DNA from 2 places in the Streptomyces sp. NPDC100445 genome. Region 1 is predicted to be linked to the other one. Evidence: predicted binding sites of a transcription regulator. Region 1 holds the regulator's gene; the other holds the start of a gene.
The links. The regulator HspR, encoded in region 1, represses chaperone genes until heat shock. The targets are predictions, from matches to a motif close to TTGAGNNNNNNNNNCTCAA.

Region 1 (6,373 bases):
GTACCCGGTTCGGCTAGGTTTCCGGCATGGCCTCGTACTCCGTGGATCCGGCTTCCCCCGACGAGCCGTACCTCGCCTTCTGGCGGGAACGGCACCTGTGCACGCTGACGACCCTGCGGCCGGACGGCAGTCCGCACGTCGTACCGGTGGGGGTGACGTACGACCCGGAGGCGCGGCTGGCCCGGGTGATCACCAACCGGTCCAGCGCGAAGGCGGCGCACGTGCTCGCCGCCGGGGACGGCGGGGCGCGGGTGGCGGTGTGCCAGGTGGACGGCCGGCGCTGGGCCACGCTGGAGGGGCGCGCGCACGTGCGGACCGAGCCGGAGCGGGTCGGGGAGGCGGAACGGCGCTACGCCGAGCGGTACCTGCGGACGCCGGGCCCGAACCCGTCCCGGGTGGTCATCGAGATCCAGGTCGAGCGGGCACTGGGGCGCGGCTGAGGAACGGCTGGTTCCGGCCACCGTCGGGGAGCGCCCGTACCCGGAGATATCGCCGGAAACGACAGCGGCGTCACCGTGTTCAGGTCACGGTGACGCCGCTGCGGGGGGAAGTGCCTGAGCGATCTTTTACGACGGGGGAATCGCGTCAGGCACTGCGGGGGGTGGCCGAGATGGTCCTCAGGTCGGTCTCCGGCGGCTCGCACAGCCGGTGGTCCCGCTGGTCCAGGTTCACAAAGATCATTCCGTACCGGATGGCGCACCGCACGGGCTGCGGCGCACCACGCGGCTTGCGCAGACACCGGTACGCCCGCACGTCTCCGTCGTCGTCCCGCGTGACGACGACCGGTTCGCCGAACACGGGCACCATCAAGGAGTCACCGCTGTGGGGGATGGCGGTGACCAGGTCGATGAAGTGCCAGCCGGAGCGGTAGGCGGTGGCCATCTCGCGGCGGAAGGAGCGGTCGTCTGGCGGGGTCGTCACGTCAGCTCCTCACGGCATCCGTGTGAATCACCGGCCAACTGGTATCACTGGCGACCACGGTAGTCGTGGCCACCGACGGCCAGCTGGTGTCCGCTCGAGCGTCGCTCTTCTCACCGGTGAGGCCGCCCAGCGCTCCCGCGGCCGCCACAACGGAGAAGGCGGCGACAAGTATCGAGCGAAGCAGTCTCTTACCCATAGTCGGCTTCGTCCTCACTTGAAGGTCCCCTCTTCCCCCGTCGGGTACGACGATGGCTCATTCGGGCACGTCGTGGCCACATAATCAATGCATCATGTTCCTGCATGTTCAGGACCCTGGGGGGTGGAGATTTGGCAACGAATCAGACTAAAGCTGCACATCCCCATGCTGTGACGGAGATGTGCGAGCAAGGGGGCCGTCTCTACGCCGACGCGCTGCGCGCCGGGCGCGTCCCCCGCGCCGAGGCGGAATGCGCCCCGTGCCTGCTGGAGTTCGCCCTCCTGCACCCCGATCCCGACGATCCGGAATGGCTTCGTCCGGTACCCGCGCCCGTGGCGCTGGCCCAGCGGCTCAGCCCCCTGGAGCGCGAGATCACCGAGCGCAGGCGGCTGTCGATCCAACTGGCCGACGTCTTCGAGCCGTTCATGACGCTCAGCAGCCACATGACCGCGACGACCGATTCAATCACGGTGCTGGAGGGCGGGGAGCGCATCAACGCGGCGCTCAACCTGGCCACCGCGCAGTGCCAGGCCGAGGTGCTCACGGTCCAGCCGAGCAACCGCTACTCCGAGCGCAGCCTCCTGCGGGGACTGGAGCGCGACCGGCCGCTCATCGAACGTGGTGTGAAGATCCGTACGCTGTATCAGCACACCGCGCGGTACAACCCCGAGAAGCTCGCCTACGTCGCCCAGCTCACCAACGGCAAGGCGGAGTACCGCACCATCGACGAACTGGTGGAGCGGCTCATCATCTGCGACGAGACCGTCGCCTTCATCCCCACCCGGGACGACCAGCAGGTCGCTCTCGAGCTGCGCCACCCGGGCCTCGTCCGCTACCTCATCAAGGTGTTCGAGTTCATGTGGGACCGGGCGGTCCCGCTGAGCGCCGGCGCCCCCTACGAGACCGCGGCCGACGGCATCACCAACATCCAGCACTCCATCGCCAAGCTCCTGGTGGAGGGCCACGTGGACGAGGCCATCGCCCGGCGCCTCGGCATGAACGTCCGCACCTGCCGGGCCCACATCGCCAAGCTGGCCCAGGCCCTCGGCAGCGGCAGCCGCGCCCAGCTCGGCTACCTCATCGCCCAGTCGGGCATCCTCGACCGGGACCAGTGAGCCCCTGGGTGTGCCGTCCCGCCCCTTCAGCGCGGTCCGGGGGCCTCCCGGTCGCCGCCGGTGAGGGCGGAGGCCGGGGCGGGCCGCCGCAGGCCGTCCAGGCCCGCCTGGGCGATGCGGACGCCGAGCTGGGTACGGCTCGCCGCGCCCAGGGTCTCCGACAGCCGGGCGATGTGGGCCCGGCAGGTGCGCACGCTGATGCCCAGCCGCTCGGCGATCACCGCGTCCTGGTGCCCCTCGGCCAGCAGCGCCGCGATGGACTGCTCACGGTGCGAGATGCCCTCGATCCCCGTGTCGGGCAGCGGGGCGGTGAGCGGGATCGCCAGCCGCCACAGGCGCTCGAAGACGGTCACGAGATATTCGACCAGCGCCGGGCTGCGCAACTCCAGGGCCATCGTGCGGTCGGCGTTGGCGGGGATGAAGGCCACCGTGCGGTCGAACAGGATCAGCCGGTCGATGACCTCGTCCAGGGTGCGGGCCTCGACCGTGTCACCCATCAGCTCCAGGTAGTTGAGCAGACCCTGGCCGTGCCGCGCCACGTGCGTGTAGAGATCCCGCATGCGCACGCCCCGCCCGCGCAGGGCCAGCGCCCGGTGCAGGCCCTCGGTCAGCTCGGCCTCACGCCGGATGCCGCCCGGCTGCACGGTGAGCACCTCGGTGGTGCAGGCCTCGGTCGCCTCGTCCATCGCGGCCTGGATGCGCGCGAGCCCGTCCAGGACCCGGATGGCGCTGCCCTCGCCGGACGCCGTCAGGGCCTGCGGCTGCCGGCCCAGGCCCGCGTAACGCTCCACGGCGGCCACCGCCGAACCGACCCGTCGCTGACTGGCGCTCACCTCGTCGTAGACCCCGCGCAGCAGCCGGGTCATCACCTCCTGCGGGGAGGTCGGCACCAGCCAGTCCATGTCGTCGGGGTCCGGGTGCAGCAGGGCCAGGTCCAGCAGACAGGGCACCGGTCCGGCGTCCGTGCGGGGCACCCGTCCCCGGCGTACGGCCCGGGAATACACCCGATCCCCGGCCTCGCACAGCCGGTCGGCACCGTGAGGATGTTCCTCCGTCCCGTGCCCGGCCATCGCCCATTCCACCCCCGGTGTGCTGCCCTTCCGCAGCGCAACTATGCGCGGAGCCGACCGGGTCCGCAACACGGCTCCCCGGACACCGGTCACCGGAATGCGACGCTGTGCCCGGGTTTCGCCCACGCGCCGGGTGCCGCCCCGCGGTGCGCCGCACGGCCGGGGGCCGTGCGGCGCGGGGGCGCTGCCGTCACTTCAGGCCGATGGCCGCGCAGGACGCCTTGTACCGGGTGGTGCAGATGTCGTCGACGCCGTAGATGTGGTCCGCGATGACGGTGTCCTTGATGGTCTTCCTGGTCAGCGCGCTCACCTGGACCAGCCGGGACGGGACCTGCTTGGTGGTGGGGCTGTCGACCCGGTCCTGGGTCAGGGCGTCGAACTGGATGTCCTTGCCCTGGATCTTGGTGACGGCGATCTGCGCGGCGGCCGCGGCCTCGTCCGGGTAGGACTTGTAGACGCTCATGTACTGCTCGCCGCTCACGACCCGCTGGACGCCGTCCAGTTCCGCGTCCTGGCCGGTGATCGGGGGCAGCGAGGTGACACCGGCCGCCTTCAGGGCCTTGATGACACCGCCGGCCATGCCGTCGTTGGCGGCGTAGACCCCGGCGATGTTGCCCTTGCCGATCAGCGCGATCGCCTTGGCCATGTTGGCCTCGGCGTTCTCCGGCTTCCAGCCCGTGGTGTCGTAGCTCTGCGCGATGTCGACCTTGCCGTTCAGCTCGGAGAGCGCACCCTCCTTGAACTGCTTGGCGTTCGGGTCGGTGGGCGAGCCGTTCATCATGACGATCTTGTCGGAGGTGCCGACGCCCGGGCCCATCGCCTCCAGCAGGGTGCGGCCCTGCACCTCGCCGACGAGTTCGTTGTCGAAGGAGACGTAGCCGTCGATCGGGCCCTCGGCGAGGCGGTCGTAGGCGATGACCGGGATGCCGGCGCTCTTGGCCTTCTCCACCCCGGGGGCGACGAGGTGCGCGTCCACGGCGTCGAGCAGGATGACGTCGACCTTCTCGTCGATCATGTTCTGGAGCTGCTCGGCCTGGCGGGCGGCGCTCGCGTCCGCGTTGGCGTACTCCACCTTGCCCTGCTTCTTGGTGAGTTCGGCCACCTTGTCCTTGATGATGGGGTAGTCGAACTTCTCGTAGCGCGTGTTGGCCTTCTCCGGGAGCAGCAGGCCCACGGTGATGTCGTTGCCCTTCGTCGGGCTCGCGCTCGCTCCGTCCCCCGTCGCGTTCAGCACGCCACAGCCGGCGAGCGAGAGGGTCATCGTGGACGCGGCCACGGATATGGCGATACGGCGCATGCGAGGGCTCACTTCAGGTGCGTTCCGGACGTGGGTGCTGCAATACGACCCAGGTGTCTGAAAAGACAACGCGGAGCCGCCACCCGGCGTCAAGAAGAATCACTTAACGAGTGCGCAACGCCACGCACAGGTGTCCCTGTGGAGGTTCCGCGAAACCCCCTTCAAATACCCTTTACGGACCCTTCATCCAAAGGGAGTTCACGCGTCGGCAAAGTTCCGTACAACCCACCGTCGCCGCCACGACCCGTGACCGCGGGCACCGGAGACCGCCCCGACTCGATCAGGAGAGCGAACAATCCCGGCCAATCGAGCGGCCCTCGCGGGCGGATCGGCCGACGCCCCCGGACACACGGGAGGGGCCGGCGGGATCGCTCCCGCCGGCCCCTCCCGGTACCGCTGACCGCCGCTCAGTCCTGCTGCTGCCGCTTGGGCCGCCACACCACCAGCGCGCTGGTCTGCTGGACCTCCTGGTACGGCACCAGGTCGCGCCGGTAGGAGGCGTGGACCGCGGCCTCGCGCTGCCGCATCGCCGTCGCCGCGCCGTCCAGGGCCGACTCCAGCTCCGCGACCCGGGACTGGAGCGCGGCGACCTGGTTCTCCAGGTCGATGATGCGCTTGATGCCGGCCAGGTTGACGCCCTCGTCCTGTGACAACTGCTGCACCTGGCGGAGCAGTTCGATGTCACGGGCCGAGTAGCGCCGGCCCCGGCCCGCGGTGCGGTCCGGGGAGACGAGGCCCAGGCGGTCGTACTGGCGCAGCGTCTGCGGGTGGAGTCCGGAGAGCTGGGCCGCCACCGAGATGACGTAGACCGGGGTTTCCTCGGTCAGTTCATAGGGGTTGCGCCGACGGCCGTCCATCACTCTCAAGCTCCCTTCGCGGCCTCGAACAGCTCCGCCCGCGGGTCCTCGCCCGCGGTCGCCTCGCGGTACGCCTCCAGGGCGTCACGAGCCTTGCCCGACAGGTCCTGCGGGACACTCACCTCCACGGTGACCAACAGGTCGCCACGGGTGCCGTCCTTGCGGACCGCGCCCTTGCCCCGCGCCCGCATCGTACGACCGTTCGGCGTGCCGGGCGGCAGTTTCAGGGTGACGACCGGTCCGTTGAGCGTCGGCACCCGCACCTCGCCGCCGAGGGCCGCCTCGGCGAACGTCACCGGGACGGTGACGGTGAGGTTGTCGCCCTTGCGCCCGAACACCGGGTGCTCGCCGACGTGCACGGCGACGTAGAGGTCGCCCGCCGGTCCGCCCCGCTCGCCGGGCGCGCCCTTGCCACGCAGCCGGATGCGCTGCCCGTCGGTGACGCCCGCCGGGATGCGGACCTGCATCGTGCGGGAGGACTTCGCGCGCCCGCTGCCCTTGCACTCCATGCAGGGGTGCTCGGCGATCAGGCCGCGGCCCTTGCAGTCGGGGCAGGGGTCGGTGAGCGAGAAGCCGCCGCCCGATCCCCGGGCGACCTGCCCGGTGCCGACGCAGGTCGGGCACACGCGGGGCGTGCCGTTCTTGTCGCCGGTGCCCGAACAGGCCTTGCACGGCGCCTGGGAGGACATCCGCAGGGGCACGGTGGCGCCCTCGATGGCCTCCGTGAAGCTCAGCGTGACCTCGGACTCCACGTCCTGGCCGCGCCGGGGCTGGGTCCGGGTCCCCGCGGTGCCGCCGCGGTTGAACAGGCCCCCGAAGACGTCCCCGATGCCACCACCGAAGCCGCCGGCCTGGGTGGTGCCCCCACCGCCGCCGAACAGGTCGCCGAGGTCGAAGTTGAAGGAGCCGCCGGCCGC
Region 2 (6,373 bases), on a different contig from region 1:
TGAGCGAGTGCGCCACGAACTGGGTGATGAGCAGGGTGGCGATCATCGAGAACACCGTGATGAAGCGCAGCTCCGTCTTGGTGTGCACGGCGACGATCGACAGCCCGGTGGTGATCAGCACCGCGATGACGACCAGCGCGCCCAGCTTGGTCTTGATCGAGAACGGGCGCACGCCGCCCCAGGGTCCGCCGCCGGCGAGTCGGCGGCCCCCGCGTGCGGTCCGGCGCCCGTCGCCGCTCATGGTGCCGGCGTCTCCAGCGCGTAGCCCACGCCGTGCACGGTACGGATCCGCTCGGCGCCGATCTTCCGGCGCAGCGCCTTGATGTGGCTGTCGACCGTGCGGGTGCCGGAGGCGTCCGCCCAGTCCCAGACCTCCGCCAGCAGCTGCTCCCGGGAGAGCACCGCGCGCGGGGTGTTCGCCAGGCACACCAGCAGGTCGAACTCGGTCGGCGTCAGGTGGACGTCCTCCGCCTTCACCCGCACCCGGCGCTGCGCGTGGTCGATCTCCAGTTCGCCGAGGCGGAGGATGCCCGAACGCGGGGTGGCGGCGGCGATCGTCGCCCGCTCCACCCGGCGCAGCAGCACGTGCACGCGGGCCGCCAGCTCCCGCATCGAGAAGGGCTTGGTCATGTAGTCGTCGGCGCCGACGCCGAGCCCGACCAGCATGTCCGTCTCGTCGTCGCGCGCGGTGAGCATCAGCACCGGCACCGGGCGCTGGGCCTGCACGCGCCGGCAGACCTCCAACCCGTCGAAGCCGGGCAGCATGATGTCGAGGATCAGCAGGTCGGGCTGCCAGGCCTCCGCCGTGTCGACGGCCGCGGGACCGTCGGCGGCCGTCTGCACCAGGAATCCCTCGGCACGGAGCCGGGCCGCGATGGCGTCGACGATCGTGACGTCGTCCTCGACGACCAGCACCCGGCGCTGTGCGCCCGGGGTGGTCGTCGCCGCGCCGCTCTGGGAGGTGTGTGTCTGCTCCATCGCCCGCCCCTGTTGTTGCTTTCCGGAATCCGTGGGGTGATCCCATGTCTGCGTTTGACGCTTGAATGATCCGCGTCAGGGCAGCACATTACGGGGACTCACCGGGCTGTCGCTATCCAGGTCGGACGGCGAGGTGCACAGCGTCCGGAACGCCCCGGGCAACGGGCACCTCTTCGGTACGCACCTGCTGGAATGCGGCATTCCGCAAGGTTCCTTCAAATTCCGGAGAGGGCTGCGCGGACCACACGGCGAGCACCCCGCCCGGTCTCAACACCCGTGCGCACGCGGCGAGTCCGGCCGGCGAGTAGAGGCTGCCGTTGTCCTCCGTGACCGTCCAGCCGGGTCCGTTGTCGATGTCGAGGCACAGCGCGTCGAACGTGTCCGATGTCTCATTGACGTACGCCACCAGATCCGCTTCCACGATCCTGGTGCGCGGATCGGCGAGCGCGTCGCCGGACACCCGGGCCAGCGGCCCCCGCCGGTGCCAGTCGATGACGGCGGGTTCCCGCTCCACCACGGTGATCCGCCCCCACCCCGGATCGGCCGCCGCGTGTGCGAGCGAGAACCCCACGCCCAGCCCCCCGATCAGCACGTGGGGCCTCGGCCGTCCGTCCAGCGCGGCCCGGGCGGCGTCGACCAGCAGCCGCTCCGAGCGGCCGTCGGACGTGTCCATCAGGAAGCAGCCGTTGGCGATGATCTGGAGCAGCGGGCCGTGCCGGCGCAGCACCACCTCCCCGTACGGGCCGTCGCGCCGGTCCAGGACCTCGGGGGAGTCGAGCGGGGCAGTCATGGCCCCATCCTGGCCGAACGGAGCAGATCCTTCACGGGAATTGCGCGCGGTGCGACGGCCGCCCCGGACTCGCGGCCCACGCACGCGGCCGGGAGGTGAGAGATCGCTGTGAATCCGCTCCCGGGTGGCGCCGGTCATAGACAGCGGCGCGCCGGGGCCCAAGGGTTGGGGGACGACGGAAGGAGCGCCGCACCGTGGAACGGATCACGCAGGGCCCCGCTCGGGCCGCGGCCCCGCCGCTGCCGGCCCCGCCCCTGCCCGGCGGTTCCGCCGCCGCCCCCGCCCCGCCCGTCGCCGGTCTGCTGGACGGAGTGCCCGGCCCGCGCGGGCCCGCGCCGCGGTCCGCCGCGGCCCCCGCCCGCCCGTCCGGGCCTGCCCCACGGCCCTGGCGCCTGCTGCCCACCCCGGCCGGCACCCCGTTCACCTTCGCCTACGCGACGGTCCTGGCGGTCACCTCCGTGGTCACCACCGTGGCCGGCCCCGCCCTGGTGCACGCCCTGCACCAGTCCTCCAGCACGGACGTCGCCCACCTGATACGCACGCCCGTCCCCGTGCTGGCGGCGAGCGCGCTGTGGATCGCGGGCGGGATCGTCTCGCCGTACGCCGTCGCGTTCGTGCTGGTGCTCACCGCGCTGGAACGGCGGGTGGGCGCGGTGCGGGCCGCCTGCGTCTTCCTCGCCGGCCACGTCGTTGCCACCCTCGCCACCGAGGTGCCCGTCGGCCTCGCCGTCCTGGCCGGCCACCTGCCCCCGACCTCCCTGCACCGCCTCGACTACGGCATCAGCTTCGGCGTCGCCGCCAGCGTCGGCGCGCTGGCCGGACTGCTCCGGCCCTGGCTGCGCTGGTCGGTGCTGGTACCCGTGACCGGAGCGCTCCTGGGCGACCTGTACGCCTACCTGGACCCGCTGACCGACTGGGGCCACCTCATCGCCCTGGCGACCGGGGTGGCCGCCTGGCCGCTGCTGCGCCGCCCGCATCCGCCGGCCGGAGCCCCCCGGCGAGGACCTCACCTGCGCTGATCGGCCGCCGATGCCCAGTGCGGCAGGAGGCCCGGGACGGTCGCTGTGGTCGGCGGGATGAAGGCGCTGTCCGCACGGTCGGCGCGGGAGTCGTGCGGATCGACCTTGCGAAGCGAGCCGCTTGCGTCACCAGAGGTCCACACCTACCTCGGCGACCCCCGCCCGCGCGGTGGCCCGGGAGTCTCGTCGTCGAGCTCGACGGGGCGATGATCGGCCAGATTCTGCTCAGGAGAGCACCGGAGCACGGTCGTCCGGCTGCCGCGGGGATGGTCGATCTCGGCTACATGTTCCTGCCGCGCGCGTGGGGATTCGGGTACGCCGCGGAGGCGTGCGCGGCGGCACTCGACTGGCTCGACGGTGTACTTCCCGGCGAGCTGCTGGTGCTCCACACCCGGACCGCCAACGTCGGCTCGATGCGCTTCGTGGCAAAGCTGGGACGCCGCGCAGCGACTCGACCTGCGGTCCCCGGCCACGCCCTCCGCCGGCGACCCGGAGACCCGTCCGGCAGCACCCGACCGGCCAGCGGATTCCGTGATCGCTCACGGCGAACAGCCGGATGGGAACAACAGGGGCCGCCGGAACATTGAGTCGGCATAGCTCAAGTTGACTGCCGAAGGGGAGATCATGGCTGCTGAGTCACCGGCGTTCACGCTCAACCTGCCGCTGCTGCCGCTCGACGACGAGGTCGTGCTGCCCGGCATGGTCGTCCCGCTGGACCTGAGTGACGCCGAGGTGCGGGCCGCGGTGGAGGCCGCCCAGTCCGCCGCCCCGGAGTCCGGCAAGCCCACCGTGCTGCTGGTCCCGCGCATCGACGGCACCTACGCCGGCACCGGCGTCCTCGGCACGGTCGAGCAGGTCGGCCGGCTCGCCGACGGTGACCCGGGAGCACTGATCCGCGGCCGGAGCCGGGTGCGCATCGGCGCCGGCACCACCGGCCCCGGCGCCGCGCTGTGGGTCGAGGGTGCCCGGATCGAGGAGAGCGTGCCCGAACCGCTGCCGGGCCACGTCACCGAACTCGTCAAGGAGTACAAGGCGCTCGCCACCACCTGGCTGAAGAAGCGCGGCGCCTGGCAGGTCGTGGACCGCGTCCAGGCCATCGACGACGTCGCCGCGCTCGCCGACAACTCCGGCTACTCGCCGTTCCTCACCACCGACCAGAAGGTCGCCCTGCTGGAGACCGCCGACCCGGTGGCCCGGCTGCGGCTCGCCACCCAGCAGCTCCGCGACCACCTCGCCGAGCAGGACGTGGCCGAGACCATCGCCAAGGACGTCCAGGAGGGCGTCGACAGGCAGCAGCGGGAGTTCCTGCTCCGCCGCCAGCTGGAGGCCGTCCGCAAGGAGCTGCGCGAGCTGAACGGCGACGGCAAGGACCCGGCCGAGGAGTCCGACGACTACCGCGCCCGCGTGGAGGCCGCCGACCTGCCGGAGAAGGTCCGCGAGGCCGCCCTGAAGGAGGTCGACAAGCTGGAGCGCGCCTCCGACCAGTCGCCCGAGGGCTCCTGGATCCGCACCTGGCTGGACACCGTCCTGGAGATGCCGTGGAACGTGCGGACCGAGGACGCCTACGACATCCGGGGCGCCAAGGCCGTGCTCGACGCCGAGCACGCCGGACTGGAGGACGTGAAGGAGCGCATCACCGAGTACCTGGCCGTGCGCAAGCGGCGCGGTGACCGGGGACTCGGCGTGGTCGGCGGACGGCGCGGCGGCGCGGTGCTCGCGCTGGTCGGGCCGCCAGGAGTCGGCAAGACCTCGCTCGGGCAGTCGGTGGCCCACGCCATGGGACGCGAGTTCGTCCGCGTGGCCCTCGGCGGCGTCCGCGACGAGGCCGAGATCCGCGGCCACCGCCGTACGTACGTCGGCGCGCTGCCCGGCCGGATCGTGCGGGCCGTCAAGGAGGCCGGGTCGATGAACCCCGTCGTCCTGCTCGACGAGATCGACAAGGTCGGTTCGGACTTCCGCGGCGACCCGGCGGCCGCCCTGCTGGAGGTGCTGGACCCGGCGCAGAACCACACCTTCCGCGACCACTACCTGGAGGTCGAGCTGGACCTGTCCGACGTGGTCTTCCTCGCCACCGCCAACGTCCTGGAGGCCATCCCGGAGGCGCTCGCGGACCGCATGGAGATCGTCCGGCTGGACGGCTACACCGAGGACGAGAAGGTCGTCATCGCCCGCGACCACCTGCTCCCGCGCCAGTTGGAGCGGGCCGGCCTGCACGGGGACGAGGTCACCCTGGAGGAGGGCGCGCTGCGCAGGCTCGCCGGCGAGTACACCCGCGAGGCCGGCGTGCGGACCCTGGAGCGGTCCATCGCCCGGCTGCTGCGCAAGGTCGCCGCCCAGCACGAACTGGGCGAGCGGGAACTGCCGTTCACCGTGACCGACGCCGACCTGCGCGCTCTGATCGGCCGCCCCCACCACGTGCCCGAGTCCGCCCAGGACCCGGCCGAGCGCCGTACGGCCGTACCCGGCGTGGCGACCGGCCTGGCGGTCACCGGTGCCGGCGGGGACGTGCTGTTCGTGGAGGCGTCCCTCGCCGACCCGGAGACCGGCGGCGCGGGCCTGACCCTCACCGGACAGCTCGGTGACGTGATGAAGGAGTCGGCGCAGATCGCGCTGAGCTTCCTGCGCAGCCACGGCGCCGAACTGGAGCTGCCGGTGGCCGACCTCAAGGACCGGGGCGTGCACATCCACTTCCCGGCGGGCGCCGTCCCGAAGGACGGCCCGAGCGCCGGCATCACGATGACCACGGCCCTCGCCTCGCTGCTCTCCGGCCGCCTGGTCCGCACCGACGTCGCCATGACCGGCGAGGTCTCGCTGACCGGCCGGGTGCTGCCCATCGGCGGGGTGAAGCAGAAGCTGCTGGCCGCCCACCGCGCCGGGGTGACCACCGTGATCATCCCCAAGCGCAACGAACCCGACCTGGACGACGTGCCGGCCGAGGTGCTGGACAAGCTGGACGTCCACGCCGTGACCGACGTCCGCCAGGTCCTGGAACTGGCGCTCGCGCCCGCCGTGGCCGGGGCGGCGCCGGAGGTGCCCGTGGCGGCGTGACGGACGCCTCGGCAGGGGCGGGGCCCGGTCTTCCCGTACGGGAGGTCCGGGCCTTCGCCCTGCACGGTCGCGGTCCCTACCTGTGGCGGGGCGGCGGCCTGTCCGGGTCCGAAGGCGTCAGACCGACTGCTCCGCCCACACCGTCTTGCCCACCCGGTCGTGCCGGGTGCCCCACCGTTCGGCCAGTTGCGCCACCAGCAGCAGGCCCCGCCCGCCCTCGTCGAAGATGCGGGCGCGCCGCATGTGCGGGGTGGTGCCGCTGGAGTCGTACACCTCGCAGATCAGCTTGCGGCCCTGGTGGATCAGCCGGAGCTGGATGGGCGGGCGGCCGTAGCGGATCGCGTTGGTGACCAGCTCGCTGACCATCAGCTCCGTGGTGAACGCGGCCTCGTCCAGGCCCCAGGTGGTGAGCTGGTCGGTGGCGTACCGGCGGGCCACGGAGACGACGGTGAACTCGTTGTCGAGTTCCCAGGAGGCGACCCGGTCCGCGTGCAGCGCCCGGGTGCGCGCGACCAGCAGGGCGATGTCGTCGTCGGGA

Region 2: lon (endopeptidase La) is a predicted target of HspR. The motif match lies at 3,371-3,389, and genes of this name have one in related genera.

The regions. Positions count from the first base shown of each region.
Region 1 covers NZ_JBIVZV010000014.1:233,688-240,060, forward strand. The annotation lists gene ACIQVT_RS29890 (pyridoxamine 5'-phosphate oxidase family protein) at 27-440, shown strand; gene ACIQVT_RS29895 (hypothetical protein) at 586-921, opposite strand; gene ACIQVT_RS29900 (helix-turn-helix transcriptional regulator) at 1,222-2,232, shown strand; gene ACIQVT_RS29905 (LuxR C-terminal-related transcriptional regulator) at 2,259-3,302, opposite strand; gene ACIQVT_RS29910 (sugar ABC transporter substrate-binding protein) at 3,493-4,599, opposite strand; gene ACIQVT_RS29915 (heat shock protein transcriptional repressor HspR) at 5,007-5,456, opposite strand; gene dnaJ (molecular chaperone DnaJ) at 5,462-6,373, opposite strand, start outside.
Region 2 covers NZ_JBIVZV010000003.1:164,650-171,022, reverse strand. The annotation lists gene ACIQVT_RS09735 (ATP-binding protein) at 1-241, opposite strand, end outside; gene ACIQVT_RS09730 (response regulator transcription factor) at 238-978, opposite strand; gene ACIQVT_RS09725 (spermidine synthase) at 1,091-1,768, opposite strand; gene ACIQVT_RS09720 (rhomboid-like protein) at 1,963-2,787, shown strand; partial or broken gene ACIQVT_RS09715 (GNAT family N-acetyltransferase) at 2,902-3,270, shown strand; gene lon (endopeptidase La) at 3,412-5,835, shown strand; gene ACIQVT_RS09705 (SpoIIE family protein phosphatase) at 5,953-6,373, opposite strand, start outside.